DNA from 2 places in the Aeromicrobium jepli genome. Region 1 is predicted to be linked to the other one. Evidence: riboswitches for the same ligand, from Rfam matches in the RefSeq annotation. Region 1 holds a riboswitch; the other holds the start of a gene.
The links. Region 1 has a riboswitch for cobalamin ahead of AB3M81_RS04185 (VWA domain-containing protein). Riboswitches for the same ligand answer to the same signal wherever they lie in the genome.

Region 1 (14,257 bases):
ATGGGCCTCGCCCGTCATGCGGACATCCCCACGGTCGTCGTCGGCGACATCGACCGCGGCGGCGTCTTCGCGGCCTTCTACGGCACGGTCGCGCTGCTCGACGCCGCCGACCAGGCGCTCGTCGCGGGCTTCGTGGTCAACAAGTTCCGCGGCGACGAGTCGCTGCTCGCGCCGGGGCTGCGCCAGCTGGAGGAGGTCACGGGGCGCCGCGTGTTCGGCACCCTGCCGTGGAGCCCGGACGTGTGGCTGGACTCGGAGGACGCGCTCGACCTCGAGGGACGGCGCACCACCGCCGACGGCGCGCTGCGCGTGGCCGTGGTCCGGCTGCCGCGGATCAGCAACTTCACCGACGTGGATGCGCTCGGCCTCGAGCCGCAGGTCGATGTCGTGTTCACGGCCGATCCGCGGGACCTGGCCGACGCCGACCTCGTGGTGGTCCCCGGCACCCGTGCGACCGTGTCCGACCTGGCGTGGCTGCGGTCCCGCGGGCTCGATCGCGCGATCGTCCGCCACGCGGAGGCCGGACGCGCGGTCCTGGGCATCTGCGGCGGCTTCCAGATGCTCGGCCGGCACGTCCACGACCCCGACGGCGTCGAGGCCGGCGCGCCGGCCGACGTGCCGGGTCTGGGACTGCTCCCGGTCGAGACGACATTCGGGGCGGAGAAGGTGCTGCGCCTGCCGCACGGCGAGGCGCTCGGCGCCCCGGCGTCCGGCTACGAGATCCACCACGGCCGCATCACCCGCGACCCCGGCGCCGAGGAGTTCCTGGGCGGCGCGCGCGACGGCTCCGTGCTCGGCACGATGTGGCACGGGAGCCTCGAGTCCGACGAGCTCCGGACCGCCGTGCTCGACCTCGCGGCTCGCGCGCGCGGAGGGTCCTTCGCGCGGTCGGGCGTGAGCTTCGGCGCCGCACGCGAGGCCCGGCTGGACCTGCTCGGCGACCTGGCCGAGAAGCACCTCGACGTCGACGCCCTCCTGGACCTGGCCCGTCGAGGGGCGCCGGCGCTGCCCACGATCGGCCCGCTCGCATGAGGGTCCTGCTCCTCGGCGGCACGCGGGAGGCGCGTGCGCTGGCGGAGCTGCTCGTCGCCGACGGCGACCACGTCGTGACCTCGCTGGCCGGCCGTGTGGCCCGCCCGCGCCTGCCCGTGGGCGAGGTCCGGATCGGCGGCTTCGGCGGCGTCGACGGCCTCACCGCGTACCTCGTCGAGAACGCGGTCGACGCGGTGGTCGACGCGACGCACCCCTTCGCGGAGCGCATCAGCGCGAACGCGGCGGCCGCGTGCGGCCCCGCCTCGGTGCCGCTCGTGCGGCTCGAGCGGCCGGGCTGGGCGGAGCGCGAGGACGCCGGCACGTGGCACTGGGTGGACGACCACGACGAGGCCGCGCGCGTCGCGGCGGGACTGGGTGAGCGGCCGTTCCTCACGGTCGGCCGCCAGTCGCTGCACCGGTTCGTGGAGCCGTTGCGCGACCACGCCTGCGTCGTGCGCGTCGTCGACCCGCCCGAGATCGCGCTGCCCGGTGCCTGGACGCTCGTGCAGAGCCGGGGCCCGTACACGCTCGAGCACGAGCGGGACGCCATGGCGGGCACCGACGTGCTCGTCACGAAGGACTCCGGCGGCACCCACACGGAGGCCAAGCTGGACGTCGCCGCCGAGCGGGGGACGCCCGTGGTCGTCGTGCGCCGGGCCGGTGCTCCGGCCGGCGTCAGCGTCGTGCGCGACGCCGCTGACGCGCGCGCCTGGGTCCGAGCGCGAGCAGCACGCTGAGACCGGCCGCGGCCCACGCCACCGCCGTGGCGAGCCGCGTCGCGCGTGGCAGGTCGGCGACGACGGGGGCGGGACCGTCGCCCATCCGCGCGCGGTCCTCGATGCGGCCCGCGTAGTCGTTGATCCCTCCGAGCGTCACGCCGAGGGCGCCCGCGAACGCGGCCTCGACCGGTCCGGCGTTCGGGCTCGGGTGTCGCCGCGCGTCCCGACGCCATGCTCGCAAGGCGTCGCGGGGACGGCCGCCGACCGTCGGGGCGAGGCCCGCGGCGAGCGCGGCGGACACCCGGGACGGGACGAGGTTGGCCGCGTCGTCGACCCTCGCGCTGGCCCAGCCGAACCGCTCGTACCGCGGGCTGCGGTGGCCGACCATGGCGTCGAGCGTGTTGATCGCCCGGTAGCCGACCAGTCCCGGCACGCCGAGCGCCGCGCCCCACAGCAGGGGAGCGACGACCGCGTCGGACGTGTTCTCCGCGAGCGACTCGACGGCGGCCCGGGCCACGCCGGCGCCGTCGAGCCCGCTGGGGTCGCGGCCGACGAGATGGGTGACCTGGAGCCGTGCGGCCGGCAGGTCGTCCCGCGCCAGCTGTCCCGCGATCGTCTCGCCCTCGCGCACGAGCGACCGCCCGCCGACCACGGCCCACGTCGCGGCGGCCGTCAGCAGTGCGCGCTGCCACGGCCGGCGGCACGCGCGCTCGGCCACGAGGGCGGCACCGGCCAGTGGCACCACCACGAGGCCGTGGTGCAGCACGCCCGCGGCGCGGTGGTCGCGGTGCGTCACCTGCTCGACGCGGGCGGCGAACCGCCCGAGGCCCGCCACGGGGTGCAGCCGCGCCGGGTCGCCCAGGAGGCGGTCGAGGACGAAGCCCGCCGCGAGACCGGCGGCGCGAGCGGCCGTCATCGGCCCGTCACGATCGGCTCGGCGTTGGCCGGGACCTCGCACGGCCGGCCGGTCAGCAGCTCGACGGCGATCGCGATCGTGTCGCCGTGACTGATCGCCAGCAGTCCGTCGCCGTGCTCGCGGACCAGCGCGCCGACGCGCTCGCGCACGGCGTCCACCGGCTCCTCGCGGCCGCGCTCGACCAGCCGGTCGTCCAGGCCGAAGCCGAGCCCGAGCTCGCGCGCGACGATCTCCACGGTCTCGACGGCACGCCGGGCGGGCGAGGAGAGGACGACCGCGAAGGGCTCGTGGCGCAGGCTCCGCGCGGCGAGGAGCGCCTGCCGCCGGCCGAGCTCCGTGAGCGGCGGCGCCGGGTCGCCGTACTGGAGGCGCCCGGCGGCGTTCCACGTCGACTCGCCGTGCCGCAGCCAGCAGATCACGGCTCGAGCGCGGCGACGTGGCCGATGACCGCGACGGCGGGAGCGCCGATCCCGGCCGCGGCGGACTCGCTGGCGGCCTTCGCCAGGGTCGTGCGCAGGCTGCGCTGGCTCGGCAGGCTCGCGTCGGCGACGAGGGCGCAGGGGGTCGCACCGTCGAGTCCCCCCTCGACGAGCGCCTCGGCGATGGCCGGCAGCGTCCGCACGCCCATCAGGACGACGAGTGTGGTCCCGGACCGCGCGAGCGCCGCGTAGTCGACGGTGGAGTCGGGGTGCCCCGGCGGGACGTGTCCCGAGACCACGGTGAACCCCTGGACGAGACCACGGTGGGTGACCGGGACGCCGGCCAGCTCCGGGGCAGCGACGCTGGAGGTGACGCCCGGGATCACGGTCGTCGGCACGCCCGCGGCGGCGCACGCCTGGACCTCCTCGAAGCCGCGCCCGAACACGTACGAGTCGCCGCCCTTGAGGCGGACGACGTGGTGTCCGGCCCGGGCGCGCTCGACGAGGATGCGGTTGATCTCGTCCTGGCTGGTCGAGCGGCCGAAGGGGATCTTCGAGACGTCGACGACCTCCGCGTGCGGCGGGGCCCACGCGAGCGCCTCCCACGGCGCGAGCCGGTCGGCCACCACGACGTCGGCGGTCTCGATCGCCTCGCGACCCGCGACCGTGAGCAGCCCGGGGTCGCCCGGGCCGGCGCCGACGAGGGTCACGCGGCCGGACCGGCCGGCGTCGCGGGGTGCGACGGGCACCGGGAGGCGGCGCACGACGAGGTCGAAGGACCGTTCGTCCACGGCGTCGCGCGTCCACACCAGCCGGCCGCGCTGGGCGAGGTCCTCGAGGACCGCGCAGGCGGACTCGGCGTGCAGGGTCACCGAGGCGCCGTCTCCGAGCAGGCCGGCGACGGTCGCGACGGCGTGCTCGCCGCCGTCGAGGACGAGGGCGCTGAGGCCCCGGGCGTTCAGGTGCATGTGGTGTGGACTCCCCACGTGGTGAGCAGGTGACGGGTGACGGACGGCTCGCGCACCGCGATGCGCACCCAGGCGTCGTCGAGGCCCGGGAACGTGTCGGCGCGGCGGAGCGCGAAGCCGGCGTCGCGCATCCGGGCATGGAGGCCGGGGCCGGGTCGCGCCAGGACGAACGGCGCGGCCGACGGGACCACGGGCACGCCCAGCTCGGCGAGTCCGTCGACCAGCACGCGCCGGTGCTGCTCGGCCTGGCGGGCACGCCGGTAGGCCTCGCGCGTCGCGTCCGGGCCGGCCGTCGCCATGACGGCGTGCAGGGCCGGCGTGCCCACCGACCACGGCGCCTGCTGGGCCCGCAGGTCGGCGACCGCGGCCGGGTCGCCGACGACGTACCCCGCGCGGACGCCCGGCATGGACCACAGCTTGGTCAGGCTGCGCACGACGACCAGGCCGGGAAGGCGGCGGTCCGCGAGGCTCTGCGTCTCACCGGGGACGAAGTCCATGAACGCCTCGTCCACCGCCACGACGCGGCCGGGCCGGCACAGCGCCCGGACGTCGGCCGCCGGATGGAGGCGGCCCGTCGGGTTGGTCGGGTTCCCGACGACGACGAGGTCGGCGTCCTCGGGCACCGCGCTCGGCCGCAGCGCGAAGTCCTGCTCGGGGGAGCAGAGGACGTGCGTGACCTCGTGTCCCGCGGCTCTCAGGGCCACGTCCGGCTCGGTGAACTGCGGGTGGATCACGACGGGACGGCGCCAGCGCCGAGCGCGCGCAATGAGGGTGAACGCCTCGGCGGCGCCCGACGTCACCAGGACGTCCTCGGCCGCGCGGCCGTGCCGGCGCGCGACCGCCGCCCGCGCCGCGGTCGGATCGGGATAGTCCGTCGAGGCCGCGAGCCCCTCGGCGAGCGCGCGCTCGAGCCACTCGGGCCGGGGCAGGCGGCTGACGTTCACGGCGAGGTCGACCAGGTCCGCGTCCGCCTCGGCGTCGCCGTGGTGGCGCAGCGGATCGGCGAGGGCGGGAGCGGGCTCGGGACGGGCCGCCGCCTCACGCACCAGCGGCGAGCCGTCGTGCGGCCGGGTCGCGGCGGTCGCGTCCGCGAAGGCCTGGGCGAGGTGCGGGTGCCCGGCCCAGTGCACGTGCAGGTAGGACGCGCTCAGGGTCGGCCCCGCGAAGCCGACGCCGTCGCCGTCCACGGTCCACGCGGGACGGCCGCCGTGGGTCGGGGTCACGGCCGTGCGGTGGAACTCGTGCGCGGTCGCCGTGGTCCCGGCCGGCCCGAGCAGCTGGTCCCCGGCCAGTGTCGGACGCCGGTACGACAAGGTCAGGCGCGGCGTCATGGCGGCGTCCGCGTCGAGCGCGCCGACCATCGGATGCCCGTCGACCGAGCGGCACAGGTACAGCAGGCCGGCGCACTCCGCGACGGTCGGCACGCCGTCGAGCACCGCGGCGCGCAGGTCGGCGCGCAGGCTCGCGTTGGCGCTGAGCGCCGCCGCGTGGACCTCGGGGAAACCGCCGCCGAGGTAGATCCCGCGCGTTCCCGCGGGCAGCACCGGATCCCGGGCAGGGTCGAACGGCACGACCGAGCAGCCGGCCGCCTCGAGCAGCTCGGTGGTCTCGGCGTACCGGAACGTGAACGCGCGGCCCGCGGCGACGGCCACGACGGGGGAGTCGCGGCCGACGCGGCCGACGTGCGCGGCCGGGTCCCAGGCCGGCTCCGTCAGGTCGGGCGCGGACCGGGCGACCTCGAGGACGGCGTCGAGGTCGACGCTCGTCGCGAGCTGCTCGGTCAGCCGCGCGAGCGAGGCGGCGGCCTCGTCGCGCTCCTCGGCGGGGACGAGGCCGAGGTGCCGCGACGGCGCGCTCACCCCTTGGTCGCGCTGCACGACGCCCAGGACCGGGATGCCCGTCCGCTCGACCGCGCGGACCACCTCGGTCGCGTGGCGGGGCGACCCGGCCTTGTTCAGCACGACGCCGGCGATCGTGACGCCGGGCTCGAACGTCGCCAGCCCGTGGACGACCGCCCCGATCGTGCGCGAGGCGTGCGAGACGTCGACGACGAGCACGACCGGCGTGCGCGTCAGCGTCGCCACGTGCGCCGTCGAGGCGAACCCGTCGCCGCCGATCTGGCCGTCGAACAGGCCCATCACGCCCTCGACGACCGCGAGGTCGGCGCCTCGCGCGCCGTGCAGGAGCAGCGGCGGGACGAGCGACGGATCGGTCAGGTGCGGGTCGAGGTTGCGTCCGGGGCGTCCGGTGGCCAGCGCGTGGTAGCCGGGGTCGATGTAGTCGGGTCCCACCTTGTGGCCGGAGACGACGTGCCCGCGGGCGGCGAGCGCGGCCATGAGGCCGGTCGCGATCGTCGTCTTGCCGTGCCCCGACGCCGGGGCTGCCACGAGGACCCGTGGCAGGGTCACCACTCGATGCCCCGCTGGCCCTTCTGGCCCACGTCCATGGGGTGCTTCACGGGGTTCATCTCGGTGACCAGGTCGGCCACCTCGACGAGGCGGGGATCGGCGCGACGACCCGTCACGACGACGTGCTGGGTGCCGGGCCGGCTCGCGAGGGTCTCAACGACGTCGTCGACGTCCACCCAGCCCCACTGCATCGGATACGTGAACTCGTCCAGGACGTAGAGCCGATGGCGCTCGGCCGCGATCCGGCGCTTGACCTCGGCCCAGCCTTCGGCGGCGTCGGCGGCGTGGTCGGCCTCGGTGCCGCCCTTGCGGCTCCACGACCAGCCCGAGCCCATCTTGTGCCACTCGACCGGGCCGCCCTCGCCGGTCTCGGCGTGCAGGCGGCCGAGGCGCTCGAGGACGGTCTGCTCGCCGATGCGCCACTTGGCCGACTTGACGAACTGGAAGACGCCGATGTCCCAGCCCTGGTTCCAGGCGCGCATCGCGACGCCGAACGCGGCGGTGGACTTGCCCTTCCCGTCGCCGGTGTGGACCATCAGCAGCGGCCGGTTGCGGCGCTGGCGCGTGGTGAGCCCGTCGTTCGGGACGACGAGCGGCGTGCCCTGCGGCATGTCAGGCCACCCCCTCGCGCGGTGCGGTCGCGGCGTGCACGACTCCGGTGAGCCCGTCGGCCGTGACCTCGCCGAGCGGGACGTGCTCGGCCTGCAGGTCGGTGGCGAGGTCGGCGCCCAGGCCGAGGCGGTAGCGCCCGGACTCGCAGTCGACCACGACGCTCTGGATCCCGGTGGCGGCGATGTGGCGCGCCGCGTGGTGCGCCCGGGCGAGCGCGTCGGGCCCGGCCGTGGCGCGGCCGTCGGTGACCACGACGAGGAGCGGCCGGCGGGACGGGTCGCGCAGTGCCTCGCGGCGGACGACCTCGGCCGCCCGGTGCAGGCCCTCGGCGAGCGGGGTGCGGCCGCCGGCGGGGAGCTCCGCGAGGCGGCGAGAAGCCACTTCGACGGACCCGGTCGGCGGCAGCGCGATCTCCGCGGCGTGCTGGCGGAACGTCACGAGGGCGACCTTGTCGCGGCGGCGGTACGCGTCCAGCAGCAGCGACAGGACGGCCGTCTTGACCTGCTCCATCCGCCGGCGCGCGGCCATCGAGCCCGAGGCGTCGACGCACAGCAGCACGAGGTTGGACTCCTGCCCGACGGTCTCGGCCCGGCGCAGGTCGGTGAGGTCGAGCGCGAGGCCGCGGCCCTCGGTCAGTCCGCGGCGGGCGACCTGGTGCGGCGCCGCGGCGGTGATGGTCGCCGGGAGGTGCAGTCGGCCGGTGGGCTCGGGGTCGCGCCGCACTCCGGCGACGCGGCCGTGGGGCGTGCGGGCCCGCGACCTCCGTCCCGACTCGCCCTCGCCCGTGCCACGCACGACCAGCAGGCGCGCCCGGGCGGGCTCGCCGGCCGAGGCCACCGATCCGGCGCCGGCCGGGGCCGGCTGCTGCTGCTCGTGGCCGGCGTCGGGCTGCTCGGACGGCGCGTCCGGTCCCGTGCCGTCGGACGGCGCGTCGTCCGGCGAGCCGCCGGGTCCTCCGCCGTCGCCGGGACCGTCGTCCTCGGGACCGGGGTCGGGCTCGTCCGAGCCGAGCAGGTCGTCGAGGCGGTCCTCGTCGAGTCCGGGCTCGTCGAACGGGTTCCGGCGGCGCCGGTGGGGCAGCGCGAGGCGTGAAGCGACGCGCACGTCCTCGCGGGTCACGTGGGTGCGTCCCTGCCACGCGGCGTGCGCCGCCGCCGTGCGCGCCGTGACCAGGTCGGCGCGCAGGCCGTCCACGTCGAAGGCGGCGCAGATCTCGGCGATCGTCGTGAGCGTCTCGTCGTCGAGGACCACCTCGGCCACGCGGGCCTGCGCGTCCGCGAGGCGCGTGCGCAGCAGCTCCTGCTCGCGGCCCCAGCGTGCCGCGAAGCCCTCAGGGTCGGCGTCGAAGGCCATGCGGCGGCGGACGACCTCGACCCGAAGGGCGGGATCTCGCGGCGCCGCCACCTCGACGGTCAGGCCGAACCGGTCGAGCAGTTGCGGGCGCAGCTCGCCCTCCTCGGGGTTCATCGTGCCGATCAGCACGAACCGCGACGCGTGCTCGGCCGAGACGCCGTCGCGCTCGATGCTGACCCTGCCGGTGGCGGCCGCGTCGAGCAGCAGGTCGACGAGGTGGTCGTGCAGCAGGTTGACCTCGTCGACGTAGAGCAGGCCGCGGTGGGCGCGGGCGAGGAGGCCGGGCTCGAGCTCGACGCGTCCGTCGCGGAGTGCCGCGTCGAGCTTGAGCGAGCCCGTGACGCGGTCGTCGCTCGCGCCGACGGGCAGCTCGACGAGGCGGACGGGACGCTCGACGACCTCGGTGTCGAGGGGGCCGTCGGGGGAGTGGGCCGCCGGATCGTCCGGATCGACCGAGAACCGGTCCCCGGCGCGGACCCGGACGGGCGGCAGCACGCCGGCGAGGGCGCGGACCGTGGTGGTCTTGGCGGTGCCCTTCTCGCCGCGGACCAGGACGCCGCCGATGAGCGGGTCGATCGCGACCAGGGTGAGGGCGAGGGTCATGTCGTCGGAGCCGACGACGGCACAAAACGGATACTGCGCTGGCATGTAGGGCTCCCGCTCGATCTGCCAAGTCGGTCCGGGACGCGGTCGCGCCCCGGGTCGGATCGAGGCCGGTCTTCGGACTTCCCAGGTCTGACGCCTGAGTCACCGCAGCGGGCCCTGTGCCGGATTCTCACCGGCTTCCCAGATTCTCCCCGTGGCCATCGGCCGTGGGGCACCTCGAACCTGAGCCACACCATAGACGGCCTCGGTGGACGCCGGACCGGGGCCCCCAGATGGCGGGACGACCGGGCTAGGGTCCTCGACCATGGATGTGCACGTGACCGTGGTCGGCGTCGGCGCCGACGGCTGGGACGGCCTGCCGGCCTCCTCGAGGACGATCGTGGAGGGCGCGCGGACCCTGCTGGGCGGGCGCCGTCATCTCGACGCGGTGCCTGCGAACCCGGGCCAGGAGCGCATCGCCTGGCCGTCGCCGCTGCGCGCCGAGCTGCCCGCGCTGCTCGCACGGCTGGACGGCCCGGTCGTCGCGCTCGCGTCGGGTGACCCGCTCGTGTCGGGCATCGGCACGACGCTCATCGACCTGCTGGGGAGCGAGTCCGTCACGGTGGTCCCGGCGGTGTCGTCCGTGGCGCTGGCCCGGGCGCGGATGGGCTGGCCCGCGGAGTCGGCGGGCGTCGTGAGCGTCGTCGGCCGCGACGTGCGGCTCGTCGTCCCGGCCCTGTCCGCGGGTCGCCGGCTGCTGGTCCTGTCGAGCGACGAGTCCACGCCCGCCGCGGTCGCGGAGCTCCTGGTCGGCCTCGGGTGGGGTGAGTCGCGGCTCGTCGTCCTGGGGGACCTCGGCGGCCCGGCCGAGTCACGGCTCGAGTCCACGGCGGACGCCTGGGGCGAGACCGCGCCGCGCCTGCACGTGCTCGCCGTCGAGGTCCGCGGCACGGGACCCGGCTGGGCCATGGGCGGGGTCCTGCCCGACGACGCGTTCGAGCACGCCGGCCAGATCACGAAGCGCGACCTGCGGGCGAGTGCGCTCGCGCGCCTCGCGCCGGCACCGGGCCAGCTGCTGTGGGACGTCGGGGCGGGCAGCGGCTCGATCGGCGTCGAGTGGATGCGCGCGTGGCCCAGCGCGCGGACGATTGCGATCGAGCCGCGGGCCGACCGCGTCGCCCTGGTCCGCCGCAACGCCGAGCGACTGGGCGTCCCGGGGCTGGCGGTCGTCGAGGGCGAGGCGCCGCGCGTGCTGGCCGGCCTCGAGGCGCCCGACGCGGTCTTCGTCGGCGGCGGGTCGACGGCCGACGGCCTGCTGGATGCGTGCTGGTCGGCGCTGCGGCCCGGGGGCCGGCTGGTCGTCCACGCCGTGACCGCCGAGACCGAGACCGTCCTGCTGGACCGGTACCGTCGGCACGGCGGCGAGCTGGTCCGCCTCCACGTCGAGCGTGCCGAGCCGCTCGGCGGGTTCACCGGGTGGACGCCCGGGCGCGCCGTCAGCCAGTGGTCCATCGTCAAGGGAGACTCATGACCGTCCACTTCGTCGGTGCCGGCCCCGGTGCCGCGGACCTGCTCACGCTTCGCGCCGTGCGCCTGCTCGAGTCCGCCGACGTGTGCCTCTACGCCGGGACGTACCTCGACGCCGAGGTGCTCGGCCATTGTCGTGACGACGCCCGCCTGGTCGACACCCAGCACCTCGACCTCGACGAGATCACGGCCGAGCTGGTCGAGGCGCACCGCGCGGGGCGCGAGGTCGTCCGGCTGTGCTCGGGCGACCCGTCGCTCTACTCGGCCGTGCACGAGCAGGCGCGCCGGCTCGATGCCGCCGGCGTCCCGTGGGACGTCACGCCGGGCGTGCCCGCCTACGCGGCCGCCGCGGCGATCGTGGGCGCCGAGCTCACGGTGCCCGAGGTCGCCCAGTCGGTCGTGCTGACCCGGACCCAGGCGCGGTCCACGAAGATGCCCGAGGGGGAGCGGCTGGCCGCGTTCGCCGCCACGGGCGCCACGCTCGCGCTGCACCTGGGCATCACCCGGACGCGCGAGCTCGCGGCAGAGCTCGCCGAGCACTACGGCGCCGACTGCCCCGTGGTCGTCGTCTCGCAGGCCACCCAGCCCGCCGAGCTCGTGCTGCGCGGCACGCTGGCGGACATCGCCGACCAGGTGGAGGCCGCCGGCCTGCGCCAGGCGGCCGTGATCCTGGTCGGTCCGGCACTGGCGCCGGACGTCCGCGGCGGCGAGTCGTTCCTGTACGCCGCCAGCCGCGAGCGCCGCGCCCGCGGCTGACCTACTCGACGAAGCGGGGGCTCCAGACGCGCCCGTTCGGCGTCACGCGGGTGGTCGAGGCGCCGATCAGCAGCAGGCACTTCATGTCGACCGTCCCCGGATCGAGCTCGCCCAGCGTCGTGACGGTGAGGCTCTCCTCGGCGCGGCCGACGTCGCGACCCACGACCACGACGGTGCTCGGCGACTTGTGCTCCAGCAGGATCGCCTGCGCCTGCGCCACCTGCTCGGTGCGCGAGCGCGACCGCGGGTTGTACAGGGCGAGCACGAGGTCGGCCTCGGCGATCGCGCGCAGCCGGCGCTCGACGACGTCCCACGGCTTGAGCCGGTCGGACAGGCTCATGACCGCGAAGTCGGCGCCGATCGGGGCGCCGGCCCGCGCGGCGACCGCCTGCACGGCCGAGATGCCGGGCACCACGCGGACGTTCACGTCCGCGTAGCGGGGATCCTCGGCGGCCTCGAACACCGCCGAGGCCATGCCGAAGATGCCGGCGTCGCCGCCCGAGACGACGGCCACCCGCTCGCCGGACAGCGCGAGCTCCAGCGCGTCGCGCGCCCGGTCGACCTCGACGGTGTTGCCCGAGGCATGGCGCACCAGGCCGGCGCGCTGCGGGACGCGCTCGACGTACGGGCCGTAGCCGACCACGTGCCCGACCTCGGCGAGGACCTGCGAGGCCTCTGGCGACAGCCAGTGGTCGGGGCCGGGCCCCAGGCCGACGACGACCACCTCGGCGCCCTCGGCCGGCGCGACCGCCTCGGGCGCGGGGTTCTCGTAGCGGGCGACACCGGGCCGCGTGTCACCCGGCACCAGGACGATCGAGAAGTACGGCACCGTCGAGGGGTCGACCTCCGCGACCGGCAGAATGCGCTCGGCGTCCATCGACGCCCGCTCGACGTACCACGACCCCTCGACGCGGCCGGCCTGCTCGAGCGCGGAGCGCACCTTGGCGAAGGTCCGCCCGAGCTTCATGATCACGGCACCGTCGGTGTCCGCAAGGCGGCGCGCCAGCTCCGGCTCCGGCAGCGTCCCGGGCAGCACCGTCAGCACGTCGGTCTGCCGCACGAGCGGCAGCGCGGTCGCGGCCGTGGCGGCCGCGAACGCCGGGACGCCGGCGACGACCTGCGTCTCGAACTCGCCGCTGAGCCGGTCGTGCAGGTACATGAACGAGCCGTAGAGCATGGGGTCGCCCTCGGCCAGGACGACGACGTCCCGGCCGGCGGCGAGGTGCTCACGGACGCGGCGCTCGCACTCGTCGTAGAAGTCGGCCATCGCGCCGGCGTACCCGCCGGGATGGTCGGTCGTCTGCGTCGTGACGGGGTAGACGAGGGCCTCCTCGGTCACGCCGGGCCGCACGAGCTCGGCCGCGATGCGGCGCGCGTTCGACTGCTTGCCGACGCCCTGGTGGTACGCGACGACGTCGGCCGACTCGATCAGCCGGGCGGCCTTGAGCGTGATGAGCTCGGGGTCGCCCGGGCCCACTCCGACGCCGAACAGCCGCCCGCTCACTCGCGCTCCTGTGCCAGCGCGTTGAGCGCCGAGGCGGCCATGGCCGAGCCTCCGCGGCGCCCGGTCACGACGAGGTACGGGATTTCAATGCCCGAGTCGGCGGCGAGGTCGATCAGCGCCTGCTTGGACTCGGCGGCACCGATGAAGCCCACGGGCGTGCCGATGATCGCGGCGGGGCGCGGCGCGCCGTCGCGCAGCAGCTCCAGCAGGTGGAAAAGGGCCGTCGGCGCGTTGCCGAACGCGACCACGGCACCCGCCAGGCGGTCGCCCCAGAGCGAGACTGCCGCGGCCGAGCGCGTGGTCGACCAGGCGCGGGCGAGGTCCGGGACGCGCTCGTCGCGCAGCAGGCACAGGACCTCGTTGTCGCGGGGGAGTCGCGCGCGGGTCACGCCCGAGGCGACCATGTGCGCGTCGGTGAGGATCGGCGCGCCGGACTCCAGCGCCGCACGCGCGGCGGACACGAGGCCGGGGTGGATCACGAGGTCGCCGGCGAGGTCGGTCTGGCCGCACGCGTGGATCATCCGCACGGCGACCTTCTCGGCGTCGGCCGGGACGCCCGACAGGTCGGCCTCGGCGCGGATCGTGGCGAACGAGTCGACGTAGATCTGCGCGCCGTCGGTCTCGTAGTCGTAGCGGCGAGCGGGTGGGGCGAGGCTCATGCGTTCTCCAGGTCGGGGACGATCAGGGTGCGCCACGGCGTGACCACGACGCGCGGCGGGCCCAGCGCCAGGACGTCGTCCATGAGGCGCCGGTCGAGACGTCCGTCGGGTGCCGCCAGGTGGAGCGCGAGCCGGCCGTCGTCCTGCGAGATCCTGCCAAGCGGCGGCGGCTCGGCGGACACCCGGGTCTCGTCGTGCCGCGGGTGCCCGGTCCCGACGAGCGCGGCTCCGGCCCCGTCCAGCTCGTCGACGTGCCACGGCGATCCGGCCTGCGATCCCGCCCGTTCCAGGAAGCGGCGCGCGAGCCCGACGAGGGCCTCGGCGGCCTCGTCGATCGCGACGACCGGGCCCCAGCCGTCGCGTCCGGCGCGCAGCTGGACCCGATCCGCCGAGATCGCGACGAGGCCGAGGTCGAGGTCCCGGCCGGCGACGTCGCCGCGACCGTCGTCGAGGACGAACAGGAACCTCCCCGCCAGCGCGGCGAGGGCCGGATCGGCGCAGAGCCGCTCGTCGAGGTCGCGCACCACGGGCCGCAGGTCGGCCCGTCCGCCGGACCGGCCGGTCAGCGGGGAGGCCATGACGTTGCGGACCCGCTCGTGGGACGCCGACGGCATGAGCCCGGTCGCCATCACGGCGTCCACGACCTCATCGGGCAGGCAGCCGTCGTCGTGCGCCAGCCCGCGCACCTGCAGGTTCGCCCGCGAGGTCAGGTGCACGGCGCCGTCCCCGTGCCGCCGGGCGACGTCGAGGAGGCCGTCCAGGGCGGCGGTCGGGAGCTGCCCGCCGGGCACCCGGACGC
Region 2 (14,257 bases), on a different contig from region 1:
GCGCAGGGCCGCGAGGGCGATCTCGTGGTGCAGGTGGCCGGGCGTGCACACGTCGACGACGTCCACGTCGTCCCGCGTCACGACGTCACGCCAGTCGGTCGCGGAATCGGCCCAGCCGAACTGGTCCGCTGCCGCGCTGACGGCCGAGGCGTCCCGTCCCACGAGGACGCGCTGCGTCACCGCCGGGAGGTCGGGGTGGAACGCGCCAACGTTGCGCCAGGCGTTGGAGTGGGCCTTGCCCATGAACGAGTAGCCGATGACGGCGACGCCGAGGGTGCTCATCGCAGGACACCCGCCGTCAGGTCGCGCAGGAAGGCGAGTCCGTCGCGCGCGAGGTCGTCCTGCGTCGGTGCCAGCGGCCGCCAGATCGAGGCGGCCGTGGCGATGGACGCGTTCTCGGCGGTGAAGCTCTCGATCACGAGCGGCCCGGTGTGCCCGACCTCGTCGAGCGCCGCGCTCAGCGCGGGCCAGTCGGTCTGGTCGCCGCCGGGCGCCCCGCGGTCGCTGCCGCACACCTGGACGTGCACGAGGTGGCGCCCCGCGGCCCGGATCGCATCCGCGCTGGACCGCTCCTCGATGTTCAGGTGGTAGGTGTCCAGGGCCAGCCCGAGCGCCGGCCCCAGCAGCCCGTCGAGTCCCTCGAGCGCCTGGTCGACGGTGTTGACGAGCGAGGTCTCGTACCGGTTGAGCGGCTCGATCCCGAGGCGGACGCCGTGATCCCCCGCGTGGTCCACGACCGGAGCGAGGTGCTCGCGCCACTGCACGTACGCACGATGCCGCTCGTCCGGCGTCATCCGCCACGTGCGGCCGGTGGCGGCGTAGAACGGCCCGCACACCGCCGCCGCGCCGATGCCGGAGGCGAGGTCGACGCACGCGCGCAGGTAGTCCTGGGTCGCCGCGACGGTCGCGTCGTCCGCCTCGACGAGGTCACGCCCCGGCGCCATCGCGCCGACGACGAGGGGGACCAGCCCCGTGCGCTCCAGCGCGGGCCCGACCACGTCGGGAGTCAGGTCGCCCGCGGTCTCCAGCGGGAGCTCGACCGCGTCGAAGCCGAGCCCGGCGACGTGCTCCAGCCGGGCCTCGACCGTGGCGTCGGTGAGCGGCGACTGCCAGACCCACGTGTTGATGCCGATGCTGCGCACAAGAGCTCCTGTCGAGAGGGATGGGCCGGGTGGCGGCGGGGCGCCGCCACCCGGTCGCGGTCAGCGGTCCTGCCAGGCCTTCGGGAAGCCGGGCAGGTCCTCGCCGCCGAACTTGGCGTAGTGCCCGTCGGGCATGCCCTCGTTCGCCTCGAGGTACTCGGCGCGGTCGTCCTCGGTGATCGGCGACTGGGGCAGCACCCACTCGGCCGGCACCTCCTCGCCCGCGAAGATCTTCTGCAGCGCGAGCAGCGGGGTGCGCCACTGGAAGTTCGAGTACACGGGCGCCAGGCCCGTCAGGCCGGTCTCCTCCCACTTGCGCAGGAAGCTCATCTCGTCCTCGCCGGTCATGACCGGGTAGTCCTTGCCGGCGTCCTCGAACGCCTCGATCGCGGCGACGGCGCCGTCGCCGGCGTCCATCCAGACGCCCTTGACGTCGCCGGCGTTGAGGGCGTCGGTGATGATCTGCTTGATCTTCGTGGGATCGGCGTCCGTGAACTGGTCGTCGGCCTCGATGCCGTTCTCCTCGAAGATCTTCTCGGCCGCCGCCCAGCGGGTCTCGAGCACGTCGACGCCGGGCAGGATGCGCAGCGCGACGACCTTGTCGCCCTTCTCGAGGTTGTCGACCAGGAACTCCGCCGTGTCGATGCCCCACGCGTAGCCACCGATCGGGTGGATGAACGTGGTCGCGCAGTCGGTGTCGACACCGCGGTCGAACACGACGACCGGCTTGCCGGTCTCACACGCGCGCTCGACGGCCGGCGTCATCGCCGCGGTCGAGTTGGGCGAGATGACGAAGGCGTCGCAGTTGCCCTCCTTGATGAAGTAGTCGATGTCCGCGATCTGGGTGTCGTCGGAGTCCTGCGCGTCGCGGGTCTCCATCTGCGAGATGACGCCCTCGTCCTGCAGGACCTTCAGCTGCTGCTGCATCGTGATCCAGCCGGTCTGGCGCCACGGGTTGCTGATCGAGGCGTTGGCGAAGCAGACCTTCTTGGCGCCGTCGGACTTGAACTTCGACGTGTCGGTCATCTCGCCGTCGATGTACTGCAGCCACGGCGTCGCCTCGTCGCCCTGGAACGTCGCGCTGCGCTGCTCGTCCTGGCGGTCGAAGTCCGCCTGCACGAACCACTCGGTGTCCTTCGAACCCGAGTCGTCGTCGCCCGCGTCGGACACGTCGTCCGTGCTGCAGGCAGCGAGTACCAGCACGGCCGCGGCCGACACGAGTACCCCTCTCATCGATGCTCGCATCAGTTCTCTCCTGTCGTTGCGCCCGGGGCGGGCTGGGTGGGGGTGGGTGGAGAAGTCACGGGGGCGCGCCGGCGCACGGCGCCCTGCCAGGCCCGGCCGGCGAGGGCCACGGCGGCGATGATGATGAGCCCCTGCACGGTGTCGCGCCACGTGGACGGGACGCCCAGGCTGGTCAGCAGCAGGAACAGCAGCTCGAGCGCGAAGGCGCCCGCCGCAGCCGAGAGGACCCAGCCGCGGCCGCCGCCGAGCACCACGCCGCCCAGGACGACGGCGGTGATCGCGGCGAACTCGTAGCCCGAGCCGACCGACGGGTGGACGCCCGCGTAGCCGACGAGCAGGATGCCGGCGACCGTCGCGGACAGGGACGACAGGATGAACGCGCGCGTCTTGGTCCACCACAGGGGCGTGCCCGAGAACCGGGCGGCCTCCGGGTTGTCGCCGGCGGCGATCAGGGTCCGGCCGAAGGGGCGGCGCATGAGCCACACGGCGAGCACCGCGAGCGCGACGAGGACCAGCAGCGGGTACGGGATCGTCCCCACGAGCGGCACGTCCTCGATGCCGCCGCGGCCGATCTCGCGGAAGCGCTCCGAGGGGTTGCCCGTGGCGGCGCCGCCGGTGACGTACCGGACGAGGCCCGTCAGCGACAGCATCATGCCCAGCGTCACGATGAAGCTCGGCACCCGCAGGAGCGTCGTGGCGAGCCCGTTGACCAGCCCGATGAGCGCTCCGACGGCGAACATCAGCAGGAGGCCGGGCAGGATGCGGCCCTCGTCCTGGCCGATGACGTTGCCGGCGAGCACGACCTGGGTCGCGATGACCGCGCCCATCGAGAGGTCGAACTCGCCGCTCACGATGACGAAGTACTGGCCCATCGCGGCGATGGCGATCGGCGCGGTGCGGCCCGCGAAGCGGATCAGGGCGTTGCCGTCGGCGAAGCTCGGGTTCGAGACCATGATCGCGACCAGCAGGGCGATCACGAGCAGGAAGATGCCGCCGCCCGGCGTCGCGAGCGCCGCGAGGGACCGGCGTCCCCACGTGGACTCGTGCAGGGGCAGGACGCGCGTGGTCATCGGACCACCTCCGGGGTCGGGGTGGAGGCCGTGGTCGCGAACCGCTCGGGTCGCCGGTCGATCTCGCGCCGGGCGTACACGGCCACCGCGACGACGATGACGATGCCGCGCACGGCGTCCTTGAGGAACGGGTTGAGCTCCATGACGCCCATGACGTTGTCGAGGACGGCGAAGATGCCGACGCCGGCGATCGTGCCGACGATGCTGCCCTTGCCGCCGGCCAGCAGCGTGCCGCCGAGGACGACCGCCGCGATCGACATCAGGTCGTAGCCGCCCTGGGAGCCGACGGTCGGCTGGCCGACGCCGAGGCGGGCCAGCAGCAGCAGCCCGGCGAGGGCGGCCGTGACGGAGCAGATGACGTGGGCCGCGATGATCGGCACCTGCGTCCGGACGCCCGACATGCGGGCCACGTCCGCGTTGCCGCCGACGGCGTAGAGGTGGTGGCCCAGCCGCGTCCGCCGCAGCAGGAGCACCGCGAGCCCGGCGCACGCGAGCATGATGAGCGTCGCGATCGGGACGGGACCGATGCGGGTCGCGTCGAGCAGCCGGAAGGCGTAGGGCGCCGAGCCGCTGCTGCCCTGGTAGTTCGAGCCGAGGTAGCCCGACACGATCAGGCCCGTGCCGAGCGTCGCGATGAAGCCGTGGACGTTCAGCAGGCTCACGATGAGGCCGTTCGCGAGCCCGAACAGGACCGCCACGAGCAGCGCGGCGGCCACGCCCGGCACGATGTTCGAGGTCTGGCCGGCCATGATCCCGCCCGCCAGGACGCTGGAGAGGCTGACCATGAACGGCACCGAGAGGTCGAGCGACCCGGCCAGGATCACGAGCGTCTGGCCGATCGCGATGAGGCCCAGGATCGTCATGGTCGTCAGGACGTTGTCGATGTTGCCGACGCTGAAGAAGTTCCGTCCCTCCAGCGCCGTGATGACCGCGCCCACGACGACGGACACGAGCAGGACGGCCCACACGATCATCGTCGAGTCGAGTGCGGCGAGCCGGGCCCTCATGAGGCCACCTCCTCGTCGAGGCCGGCGGCGAGCGACAGGATCGACTCCTCGTCGGAGCCGGACGGCCGCTCGCCGGCGAGGCGGCCGTCGCGCATCACGAGCACCCGGTCGGACATGCCGATCACCTCGGGCAGCTCGCTGGAGACCATGAGCACCGCGACGCCGCGGGCGGCCAGGGTGCGCATGACCTCGTAGATCGCGTGCTTCGCGCCCACGTCGATGCCGCGCGTGGGCTCGTCCAGCAGCACGACGCGCGGGTCGGTCGCGAGCCACCGCGCCAGGACGACCTTCTGCTGGTTGCCGCCCGAGAGCAGCTGCGCCTCCTGGCTGAGCGCCCGGGCCGAGACCGAGAGCGAGCCGAACAGCTCGGGCACGTCGCGGCGCACGGCCTCGGTCCGCCGCGGGAACACCGCGCGGACGACGCCGAGGGCGTTGTCCAGCAGCGACTGGTGCAGCGCCAGGCCGGTCGCCTTGCGGTCCTCGGTCACGAGGGCGAGGCCCGCGCGGATCGCGGTGCGCGGCGAGCCGATCGCGGTGACCTTCCCGTCGATCGCGACCTCTCCGCGCGTGAACGGCTCGATGCCGAAGATCGCCTCGAGCAGCTCGGTGCGGCCCGATCCCTGCAGCCCGGCGATGCCGACGATCTCGCCGCCGCGCAGCGTGAGGTCGATGCCGTCGACGTAGCCGTTGCCGGCGCCGCGCAGCTCGAGTCGCGGCTCGCCGACGGTCGTGCCGGGGACGGGGTCGGGGAAGAACGAGTCCATGGGACGTCCGACCATGAGCCGCACGAGGGTGGCCTCGTCGAGCTCGGACGCGCGGCGCGTGTCGACCTGGCGGCCGTCCTTGAGGACGGTGACGGTGTCGCACAGGTCCAGGACCTCGCGCAGCCGGTGCGAGACGTAGACGATCGCGACGCCGCGCGACGTGAGCTCGCGGACGATCCGGTAGAGCAGCTCGACCTCGTGGTCGGCGAGCGCGGCCGTGGGCTCGTCCATCTGGATGACGCGGGCGTCGAAGCTGACGGCCTTGGCGATCTCGACGATCTGCTGCTCGGCCACCGAGAGCGAGCGGACGCGCCGCGAGGGCCGCAGCCCGTCGATGCCGAGCCCGCCCAGCAGCGCGGCGGCCTGCTCCTCCATGCGGCGGACGTCGACCAGGCCGCGACCACGCGGCTCACGGCCGAGGTAGATGTTCTCGGCGATCGTGCGCTCGGGCAGCAGGTTGAACTCCTGGAACACCGTGGCCAGTCCGGCACGCTGCGCCTGGACGGGATGGGTGAAGGAGACCGCCTTGCCGCCGAGCTCGATCGAGCCCGAGTCGGCGGGATGCACGCCCGCGAAAATCTTCATGAGCGTCGACTTGCCGGCGCCGTTCTCGCCGACCAGCCCGTGCACCTCGCCGGGGTGCAGGTCGAGGTCGACGCCGTGCAGGACGCGGTTGCCCACGAAGGACTTCGTCACCGCGCGGACGCGCAGCACGGGGGCGGATCCCCGCTCGCTCACAGCCTCGTTCACGTGAGCACTGTGACACAGATCTCCACTTCTGTCGAGAACCCGGCAGAAGTTGGCGGCTGGACGTTCAAAAGCCGGAATGGTTGAATCAGCAGCGTGAAGACCAGCGACGTGTTCGCGCTGCTGCAGCGCGCGGGTCGGCCGATGACCCGCGCCGAGCTCGCGGAGTCGACCGGCCTGGCCCGCTCCACCGTCGCCTCCCGCGTCGACCTGCTGCTGCGCCTGGGGCTCATCACGCCCTACGGCGGCCGCAGCTCGACGGGCGGACGCCCGCCGTCACTGCTCGCGGTCAACACGGCGGCACGGGTCGTCGCCGCGATCGACCTCGGGGCGCGTCACGCGCGCGCCGCGATCGTCGACCTGTCAGGCACCGTGCTGGCCCAGGATCGCGAGGACCTCGACATCGCCGACGGCCCCGTCCCGGTGCTGACCTGGGTGACCTCGACGATCGACCGCCTCCTGCTCGAGACGGGCCGCCCCGCCGCCGACCTGGCCGGCATCGGCATCGGCCTGCCGGGCCCCGTCGAGCACTCCACCGGCCGCGCGATCAACCCGCCGATCATGCCCGGCTGGGACCGCTTCGACGTGCCCGAGTTCGTCCGCGGGTCGTTCGACGTGCCGGTGCTCATCGACAACGACGTGAACATCATGGCCCTGGGCGAGCAGGACACCCAGTTCCCCGACGTCGACGACCTCATCCTCATCAAGGTGTCCACGGGCATCGGCGCCGGCATCATCGCGGGCGGCGAGCTGCAGCGCGGCGGCCAGGGCACGGCGGGCGACATCGGGCACATCCGCGTCTCCCGCGGCAGCGACGTGGTGTGCCGGTGCGGCAACGTCGGCTGCCTCGAGGCGCTCGCCGCCGGCCCCGCCATCGCCCGCGACCTGGGTCGGTCCGGCGTGAGCGAGGCGACCGACGTCGTCGAGCTCGTGCGCGCCGGCGACCTCGAGGCGATCCAGGCGGTCCGGCAGGCCGGCCGCGACATCGGCGACGTCCTGGCGATGATCGTGAACTTCATCAACCCGTCGGTCGTCGTCATCGGCGGCGCGCTCGCGGAGGCCGGGGAGCACCTGATCGCGGGCATCCGCGAGGAGGTCTACCGGCGCTCGCTGCCGCTGGCGACCGAGCACCTGCGGATCGTCCCGTCGGTCAGCGGCGAGCAGTCCGGCGTGCTGGGCGCGGCGGCGATGGCGATCGCGCACGCGCTCTCGCCCGAGGCGATCGAGCAGGCCAGCGCCGAGCTGCTGGCGGCCGCGGACTGACCCTCTCGGCCTCGCTGCGCGAGTGGCGGAAACGGGGGTCGCGACTGGCGCAGAAGCGCCCGCCACTCGACGAGTGGCGGGCGGCTTTGCGCCACTCGCGGGAACGGGCGACAGGCGGAGTCAGTCGCGGCGGCGGCGGGCGACGACGAAGGCCGCGACGGCGACCAGCAGGACGGCGACCACCGCGACGGGCAGGGCCACGGTGGCGAACGAGGACTCGTCCTGGTCGTCGTGGCCGGCGTGCTCGCCCTCCTGCTCGCCGTGGGCGTCGGCGACCTCGGCCTCGGCGCGCGTGGACGCGTCGGCGGCCTTCGCGATCTCGACGTTCTCGCCGTCGCTCATGAGGTGGTACTTGAGCGCCACGAAGTCGCCCGCCTTCAGCTCGTACTCCTGCAGGCCGACCGACGCGTACGCCCAGTCCTGGCCCTCCTGCGCGACCATGAACGCCCAGTAGCCGTCACCGTCGAGCGCGGCGCCGCACTTCTCGTCCTCGGGAGCGGGCAGGCCCTCGATGCGGCACACCATCGGCATCGCGCCGCTGGACTCGGCGGTCTCGATGCCCGCGTCGTTGATCGCCTCGATCGCGGTCTCGCCGGCCGAGTGCTGGGCGCACACGACGCGGTCCTCGCCGCCCTCGAGCGAGCCGAACTCGAGCACGACCGGCACGTCCTCGGGCGACTCGCAGCTCTCGTGCGCCGACGCGGCGGACGGCACGGCGACCGCGCCCGCGCCCAGCAGGGCGACGGCGGCGAGGCGGACGAGCAGGCTCTTCATCAGGGGGTCTCCTTGGGCAGGTAGCGGGCGCGCCGGGCGGCGCGCCTCAAGGTGGCGAGGACGGCGGGGCCGAGGGTCACGACGAGCAGCGCGTTCGTGATCGCGCGGCCGGTGTCCCAGCCCCAGAACGAGGTCAGCAGGGTGAACAGCAGGAACCGCTGGAGGTTCTCCCAGACCGGGTCGCCGGGCACCATCGCGAGCGAGTCCTCGGCGCCGGGCACCGCGATGCCGAGCGTGAACGGCCACGACGACAGGTTCATGAGCAGCCCGTAGGCGTACGCGGCCACGACCGCGTAGACGGCCAGCATCGCGATCTCGGCGCGGCCGCGCGGGCGTCGCGGCAGCAGGCCGGCGCCCATGCCGACCCAGGCGGCGCACAGCATCTGGAACGGCAGCCACGGCCCGACGCCGGACGTCAGCAGCGCCGAGGCGAACAGGCTCGTGCAGCCCAGGACGAACCCGAACCCCGCGCCCAGCACGCGTCCGCCGATGATGAGCAGGAAGAACACCAGCTCGACGCCGGCGACGCCCGCGCCGAGCGGCCGGACGGCTGCGTTGATGGCGCTCAGCACGCCGAGCATCGCGAGGGCCTTGGAGTCCAGGCCGCCCTCCGACAGCTCGGCCACCACGACCAGCACGACGACCGGCATGAGCGCCATGAACAGGAACGGCTGGTCGACGCGTGTCTGGCCCTCCGCCGGTGTGATGAGCAGCGGCCACACGAACATGACGAGGCCGGCGATGCTGGCCGCCGCCAGGACGAGGGCCGAGCGGCGGGTCAGCGGGACGGCGACGGGAGGACGGCGGTCGATCACCGGGCCACCTCGGTCGGCAGCGCCGCGGCGACCTCGCCGACCGTCAGCCAGGCCGGGCCCAGGACCTTGGAGACCTGCGGCGCGAACGCGGGCGACTCGGCCAGCACGGTTCGCAGCGGCCCGCGCGAGACGACCTCGCCGTCGGCCATCACGACGACGCTGTCGGCGACCATCGCGACGAACTCGACGTCGTGGCTGGAGACGACGATGCCGCGGCCGTCGGCCGCGAGGTCGTGCAGGATCCGCACGAGCGCCGCCTTGCCGGGATAGTCGAGGCCGCGGGTGGGCTCGTCGAGCGCGACCACGGTGGGCTGCGCGGTCAGCACGACGGCGAGCACGAGGGCCAGTTTCTGCCCCTCGGACAGGTCGCGCGGGTGCCGGTCTCCGGGGATGCCGGGCGCGAGCCGGTCGAGCAGGCCGCGGCACGTGCCGCGCGGCACGCCGGACTGGTCGTCGGCGGCGGCGCACTCGCGGTCGACGCTCTCGAGGTACAGCAGGTCCGCGGCGGTCTGCGGCACGAGGCCGACCAGCATCCGTGCCTGCGCGGGGCGGACGTCGCCGGGGTCGATCCCGTCCACGTCGACGACGCCGGTCGACCGCTCGCCCGTGCCCTGCAGCGCCCACAGCAGGGACGACTTGCCCGAGCCGTTGCGACCCATGAGGGCGACGATCTCGCCGCGGCCGATCGTGAGGTCGACGCCGTCGACCGCCGGCAGGGAGCCGTAGCGGACGGTGATCCCACGGGCGGTCAGCGCCGGCGGCCGCGCTGGCGTCGCCGGGACCGGCGCCGGGACGAGGCGGGCCGCGAGCGGCTTGACGCGGCGCCGGGCCTCCCGCACCGACAGCGGCAGGGGGTGCCAGTCGGCGAGCCGGCCGAGCTCCACGAGCGGCGGCGCCACGGGCGAGTCCTTGAGCAGGTCCGCAGGTGCGCCGGACCGGACGCGGCCGTCCTCGACGAGCACGAGCCGGTCCGTGAACGGGATGACCCGCTCCATGCGGTGCTCGGCGACGACGACCGTCAGCGCGAGGTCGTCGACGAGGCGCGCGATCGTGGCCAGGACGTCCTCGGCCGCGGTGGGGTCCAGTGCCGAGGTCGGCTCGTCGAGCACCAGCACGCGCGGGTGCATCGTCAGCACGGCCCCGATGGCCACACGCTGCTGCTGGCCGCCCGACAGCGAGCGGACGGAGCGGCGGCGCAGATCGGCGATGCCGAGCAGGTCGAGGGTCTCCTCGACGCGGCGGCGCATCGTCTGCGGGTCGAGGCCGAGCTGCTCCATCCCGTAGGCGAGCTCCTCCTCGACGACGTCGGAGACGAACCCCGCGACCGGGTCCTGCGCGACGTAGCCGACGCGGTGCGCCAGCTCGCGCGGCGGCCGGCCCAGGATCGACTCCCCGTCGAGCCGGATGTCGCCGGCCAGGGTGCCGCCGCTGAAGTGCGGGACGAGGCCGTTGAGCAGCCCCAGCAGCGTCGACTTGCCCGAGCCGGTGCGACCCGCGACGAGGACCAGCTCGCCCTCGTCGACGCGCAGGTCGACGCCCTGCAGCGTGGGGCGCTCGGCGCCGTCGTACCAGAACGTCACGTTCTCGAGCTCGATCACGCGTCCTCACCCCCGGCCAGGTCGTGGGCGACGGGCGCCTGCGGCGCGACGAACACCGGCAGCAGGCCGATCGCGACGACCACGAGGGACAGCACGCTGACCGGCGGCCAGCCGGGCACCTCGGGGTAGAGCACCGGGACCTGCGTGGAGGACAGCAGCTTGAGCCCCACGGCGACAGCAACGCCCGACCCGGCCGTGAGGTACTCGGGCGCGAGCCACCGCTGGGTGCGGTACCGCGTGCGCTGGACACGGCGGCCCGCCGAGCGCAGCGCGAGGACGGCGAACACGAGGCCCGCCACGAGCATCGGGTAGGTCAGGACCCGCGGGGCGGTCCCGTCGAGGTAGCCGTACGTGCCGACCGCGAGGCCGAACAGGCCCAGCAGCATGAGCACGCCCGTGACGAACCGCTCGCGGGGCGACGCCGAGCCGCTGCGGCCGTACCCGCGCGCGTCCATGCCCGCGGCGAGCGTCATCGAGCGGTCGAGTGCGTCCTCCAGGACGGGGATGACGATGCGGTGCATCGCGCCCGTGCCGCGGCTCGCGTCGCCGCGCAGCTTCCGGGCGCGGTTCACGCGGCGGACGCTCTCGGCCAGCTGCGGGAACACCGAGAGCGCGACGACGAGCGCGGCACCGACCTCGTACAGGGCGGGCGGCGCGGACGCGAGCAGGCGCTTGGGGTTCGCCAGCGAGTTCGCCGCGCCGATGCAGATGATCAGCGCGGCCAGCCGCAGGCCGTCGTAGAGGCCGACGAGGACCTCGTTCACGGTGACGTCGCCGAGCAGCTGGACGCCGCGGGCGACCTCGGGCAGCGGCACCTCGGGCAGGTGCAGCAGGACCTCGTCGCCGGGCATCGACCCGCCGCCGAGCAGGATCCGGAAGGCGACGCGCATCACCACGATCAGCAGACCGAAGTACAGGTAGTACCGGAACGACAGCGCCCACGGGGCGTCGCCGCGGCACGCCGCCACGACGAGGCTCGCGATCGCGATGACGACCACCAGCAGGATCGGGTTGAGCATGAACGAGGCACCGGCCGCCAGGCCGAGGGCCCACAGCCACCACGCACCCGGGTGCAGCTCGCGGCGACGGCGCGCAGGCGCGGCGGGACGCACGGTCGAGGAGTCGACGGCGGTGGCCATCCGGTCCCCTTCCCGACGTCACGGGGGCGAGGGCCGCGGAGGGCGATCACCCACCCGTCGCTGCTCGACAACATGTGGCGGTGGCGGTCCGGCGCGAGTTCCCGGCTCACCTCGGTCGCGAGGCTGACGGTTGCGGCACAGCACCGGATTCGCACCGGTTTCCTCCGTGCCGGACGTGGTCCAACGAGGCCGAGTCTATCCCGCCGCGCTCAGGCCCCGTTCCGTCGCCGCCACGCGACAGCGCCCGCGACACCGAGCAGCGCGACGACGCCCGCTCCGGCCGCGATCGCGGCGGCCGAGGTGCCCCCGTCGTCGGTGGCCGCGAGCGGCATGACCTCCTCGCCCTCCTCGGCCGCGGAGGCGTCCTCGCCGGCCGAGGTCGTCGCGCCCGGGGTGGGCGCCGAAGTCGGGTGGGCCGTCGCGGTGGCCGAGGCGGACGCGGTGGGCACGGACGCGGTCGGCGCGCTCGAGGACGCGCCGGGGACCGGCGCCGCGTCCGGGGCCGACGCACGGGGGGCCGTGCTGCGCCGGGCCGACGGCTTCGAGCCCGCGGAGCCCGGCTCGGTGGCGCGCGGGCCGTCCGGGCGCGGCGTCGCCTGCGTGGGCGCCGGCGCGGCCGCGACGGGAGCGGGCACCGACGGCCACGTGCGACTCTCGGAGCGCTGGAACACGAAGGCGACCGCACCGCCCTGCGGGACCTTGAGCCCCGTGACGCCCAGGCTGGAGTAGACCCACTCGCCGGACTTCCCGTCGGACCAGAACAGGGCCCAGTACGCGTCCGGCGGCGACGCCTCGACGCAGGTCGCGTCCGCGGGCGCGCCGTCGACCCGGCACACGAAGCCGGGCGCGCGCGTCGCGTAGGTGAGCTGGTGGCCCGCGGCGGCGAAGTTCTGCGCGGCCCGGCCGCCGCCGTCGGGGTCGCAGCCGACCGAGGAGCCGACCACGACGGTGACGCCCGTGCCCGCGCGGCACGCAGCGGCGTGCGCGGGGGCGGCGAGCAGGGCCGGGCCGGCGGCGACCCCCGCGAGGGTCGCCGCCAGCACCGTCACGAGCCTGCGGATCACTTCACGACCCGGAAGGTGCGCGAGCCCTTGCGGTCGGCGTACGCGCCGCGCACGGACACGGTGGCCTTGCCGACCTTGCGGCCGACCTTGAACCGGTACGTGTAGGTGCCCTGCGTCGTCGCATATCCGCGCTTCACGAGCTTGCCGCGGTAGCGAACCTGGACGGGCTCGCGCGCGGTCAGGCCGCGCACGACGATGCGCTGGACCTTGGCGCGCTTGACCTTGGCGCGGGCGGGCGTGACCCGCAGCGTCCGCGGCGCCAGGACCTGGACCGCGGTGGAGGCCACGGTGCGGCCCGTCGAGTCGCTCACGACCAGCGAGCGGCGCGCGGTGCCCTTCGGGACCCGCAGGGAGAACGTCGCACGGCCCGCCGAGGGCTGCACCGCGGCCGACGGGGACGTGCCGGCGAAGCGGGCGCGGACGCTCCAGCCCGCCGCGAGGCCGCTGACGGTCACGCGCACGGTCGCGCCGGAGCGGGCGTACTTCGGCACGGACACCGCAGCGCGCGTGCCCGTCACGAGGGTCAGCGCCGGGGCGGCCTGGACCGTGGCCCGGATCCACTGGTCGCGAGTGAACTCGTCGATGCCGTCCTCGGCGCCCGCGGCGAGTGCGGCGGCGTCGTACGCGACGGCGCCCACCTCACCGGAGAGCCGACCGCCCGTGGCGTCCGAGACCTGGTGCCGGGCCACCCACGTGGCCGCCTTCGCCGCCTCCGCGCCGCGGCCCGCGCGCGAGAGCGCCACCGCGGCCAGACCGGTCGTGTTCGCGTTGGGCACGCCGTTGCCGACGAACGAGCCGTCGGCCGCCTGCGCCCCGACGAGCGCCTCCACGGCGTCGTCGACGACCGCCTGCGGCACGGCGATGCCCGCCGCGCGCGCCTCCGCGAGCGTCGTCAGGACCGCGGCGGTGGTGTCGATCTCGGGGACCTCGGGGCAGGCCGCCTTGAGGTTCTGGCGGAACGAGCCGTCCTCGCACTGCTGGCCCGTGATGAAGCCGACCGAGGTGGCCGCCTCGTCGCTGCCGCCGGCGATCAGGCCGCGCGTCGCGAAGGTCTGGCCGAACAGGCCGTACGTGTCGCTCGACTCGCCCGTCGCGTCGTTCGTGGTGGCCTCGAGGTCGGCGACCAGGTCGCGGCCGCCGACCGCGCGCACGTCCCGTCCCGCGGCCTTCGCGGCGAGCAGGAGCTTGCCGGCCGAGCCCGGGTAGATCGTCGTGGTGCCCTCGAACGTGTAGGTCACGTACTCCGTGGCGCGCGCGGAGACGGCCGTCAGGATCTGCTGCTGGGCCGCCGGCTGCGCGTCGAGCGACCGCAGCGCGGCGAGCACGTCGAGGCTCAGGCCAAGGTCGTCGAAGTCGTAGAGCTCGTTGTGCACGACCCCACCGGTCAGCTGGCCGGAGAGCCACGCGGCGGCGGCGGACGTGGACGAGGTGGTGGCCGCCGTGGCGGCGGGGGTGGTGGCGACGACGGTGGACACGGCCACCGCGCCTCCGGCGAGCGCGACGAGGGCGCGCCGGCGCAGGGGTGTGGTCATCGGGGTTCCTTCCCGCTGCTTGGACGGGAAGGGACACGGCGCCAGGAGTCAGGCCCGCATTCCGCCCGCTGCATTCCTCGACAGCGCTGTGGTCGGT

Region 2: another riboswitch for cobalamin. It lies ahead of AB3M81_RS01015 (energy-coupling factor transporter transmembrane component T); the one in region 1 lies ahead of AB3M81_RS04185 (VWA domain-containing protein).

Annotation. Positions count from the first base shown of each region.
Region 1 covers NZ_JBFOKO010000002.1:86,313-100,569, reverse strand. The annotation lists gene AB3M81_RS04220 (cobyric acid synthase) at 1-1,032, shown strand, start outside; gene AB3M81_RS04215 (cobalt-precorrin-6A reductase) at 1,029-1,769, shown strand; gene AB3M81_RS04210 (cobalamin biosynthesis protein) at 1,708-2,667, opposite strand; gene AB3M81_RS04205 (histidine phosphatase family protein) at 2,664-3,086, opposite strand; gene cobA (uroporphyrinogen-III C-methyltransferase) at 3,083-3,835, opposite strand; gene cobBC (bifunctional hydrogenobyrinic acid a,c-diamide synthase/histidinol phosphate aminotransferase CobBC) at 4,045-6,465, opposite strand; gene cobO (cob(I)yrinic acid a,c-diamide adenosyltransferase) at 6,459-7,073, opposite strand; gene AB3M81_RS04185 (VWA domain-containing protein) at 7,075-9,075, opposite strand; cobalamin riboswitch at 9,122-9,267, opposite strand; gene cbiE (precorrin-6y C5,15-methyltransferase (decarboxylating) subunit CbiE) at 9,338-10,543, shown strand; gene cobM (precorrin-4 C(11)-methyltransferase) at 10,540-11,295, shown strand; gene AB3M81_RS04170 (precorrin-2 C(20)-methyltransferase) at 11,297-12,799, opposite strand; gene AB3M81_RS04165 (precorrin-8X methylmutase) at 12,796-13,458, opposite strand; gene AB3M81_RS04160 (nitrite reductase) at 13,455-14,257, opposite strand, start outside.
Region 2 covers NZ_JBFOKO010000001.1:224,173-238,429, reverse strand. The annotation lists gene AB3M81_RS01065 (Gfo/Idh/MocA family protein) at 1-282, opposite strand, end outside; gene AB3M81_RS01060 (sugar phosphate isomerase/epimerase family protein) at 279-1,142, opposite strand; gene AB3M81_RS01055 (substrate-binding domain-containing protein) at 1,203-2,375, opposite strand; gene AB3M81_RS01050 (ABC transporter permease) at 2,387-3,457, opposite strand; gene AB3M81_RS01045 (ABC transporter permease) at 3,454-4,464, opposite strand; gene AB3M81_RS01040 (sugar ABC transporter ATP-binding protein) at 4,461-5,978, opposite strand; gene AB3M81_RS01035 (ROK family transcriptional regulator) at 6,072-7,238, shown strand; gene AB3M81_RS01030 (hypothetical protein) at 7,359-8,012, opposite strand; gene AB3M81_RS01025 (ECF transporter S component) at 8,012-8,824, opposite strand; gene AB3M81_RS01020 (ABC transporter ATP-binding protein) at 8,824-10,425, opposite strand; gene AB3M81_RS01015 (energy-coupling factor transporter transmembrane component T) at 10,422-11,564, opposite strand; cobalamin riboswitch at 11,640-11,763, opposite strand; gene AB3M81_RS01010 (hypothetical protein) at 11,774-12,628, opposite strand; gene AB3M81_RS01005 (hypothetical protein) at 12,625-14,160, opposite strand.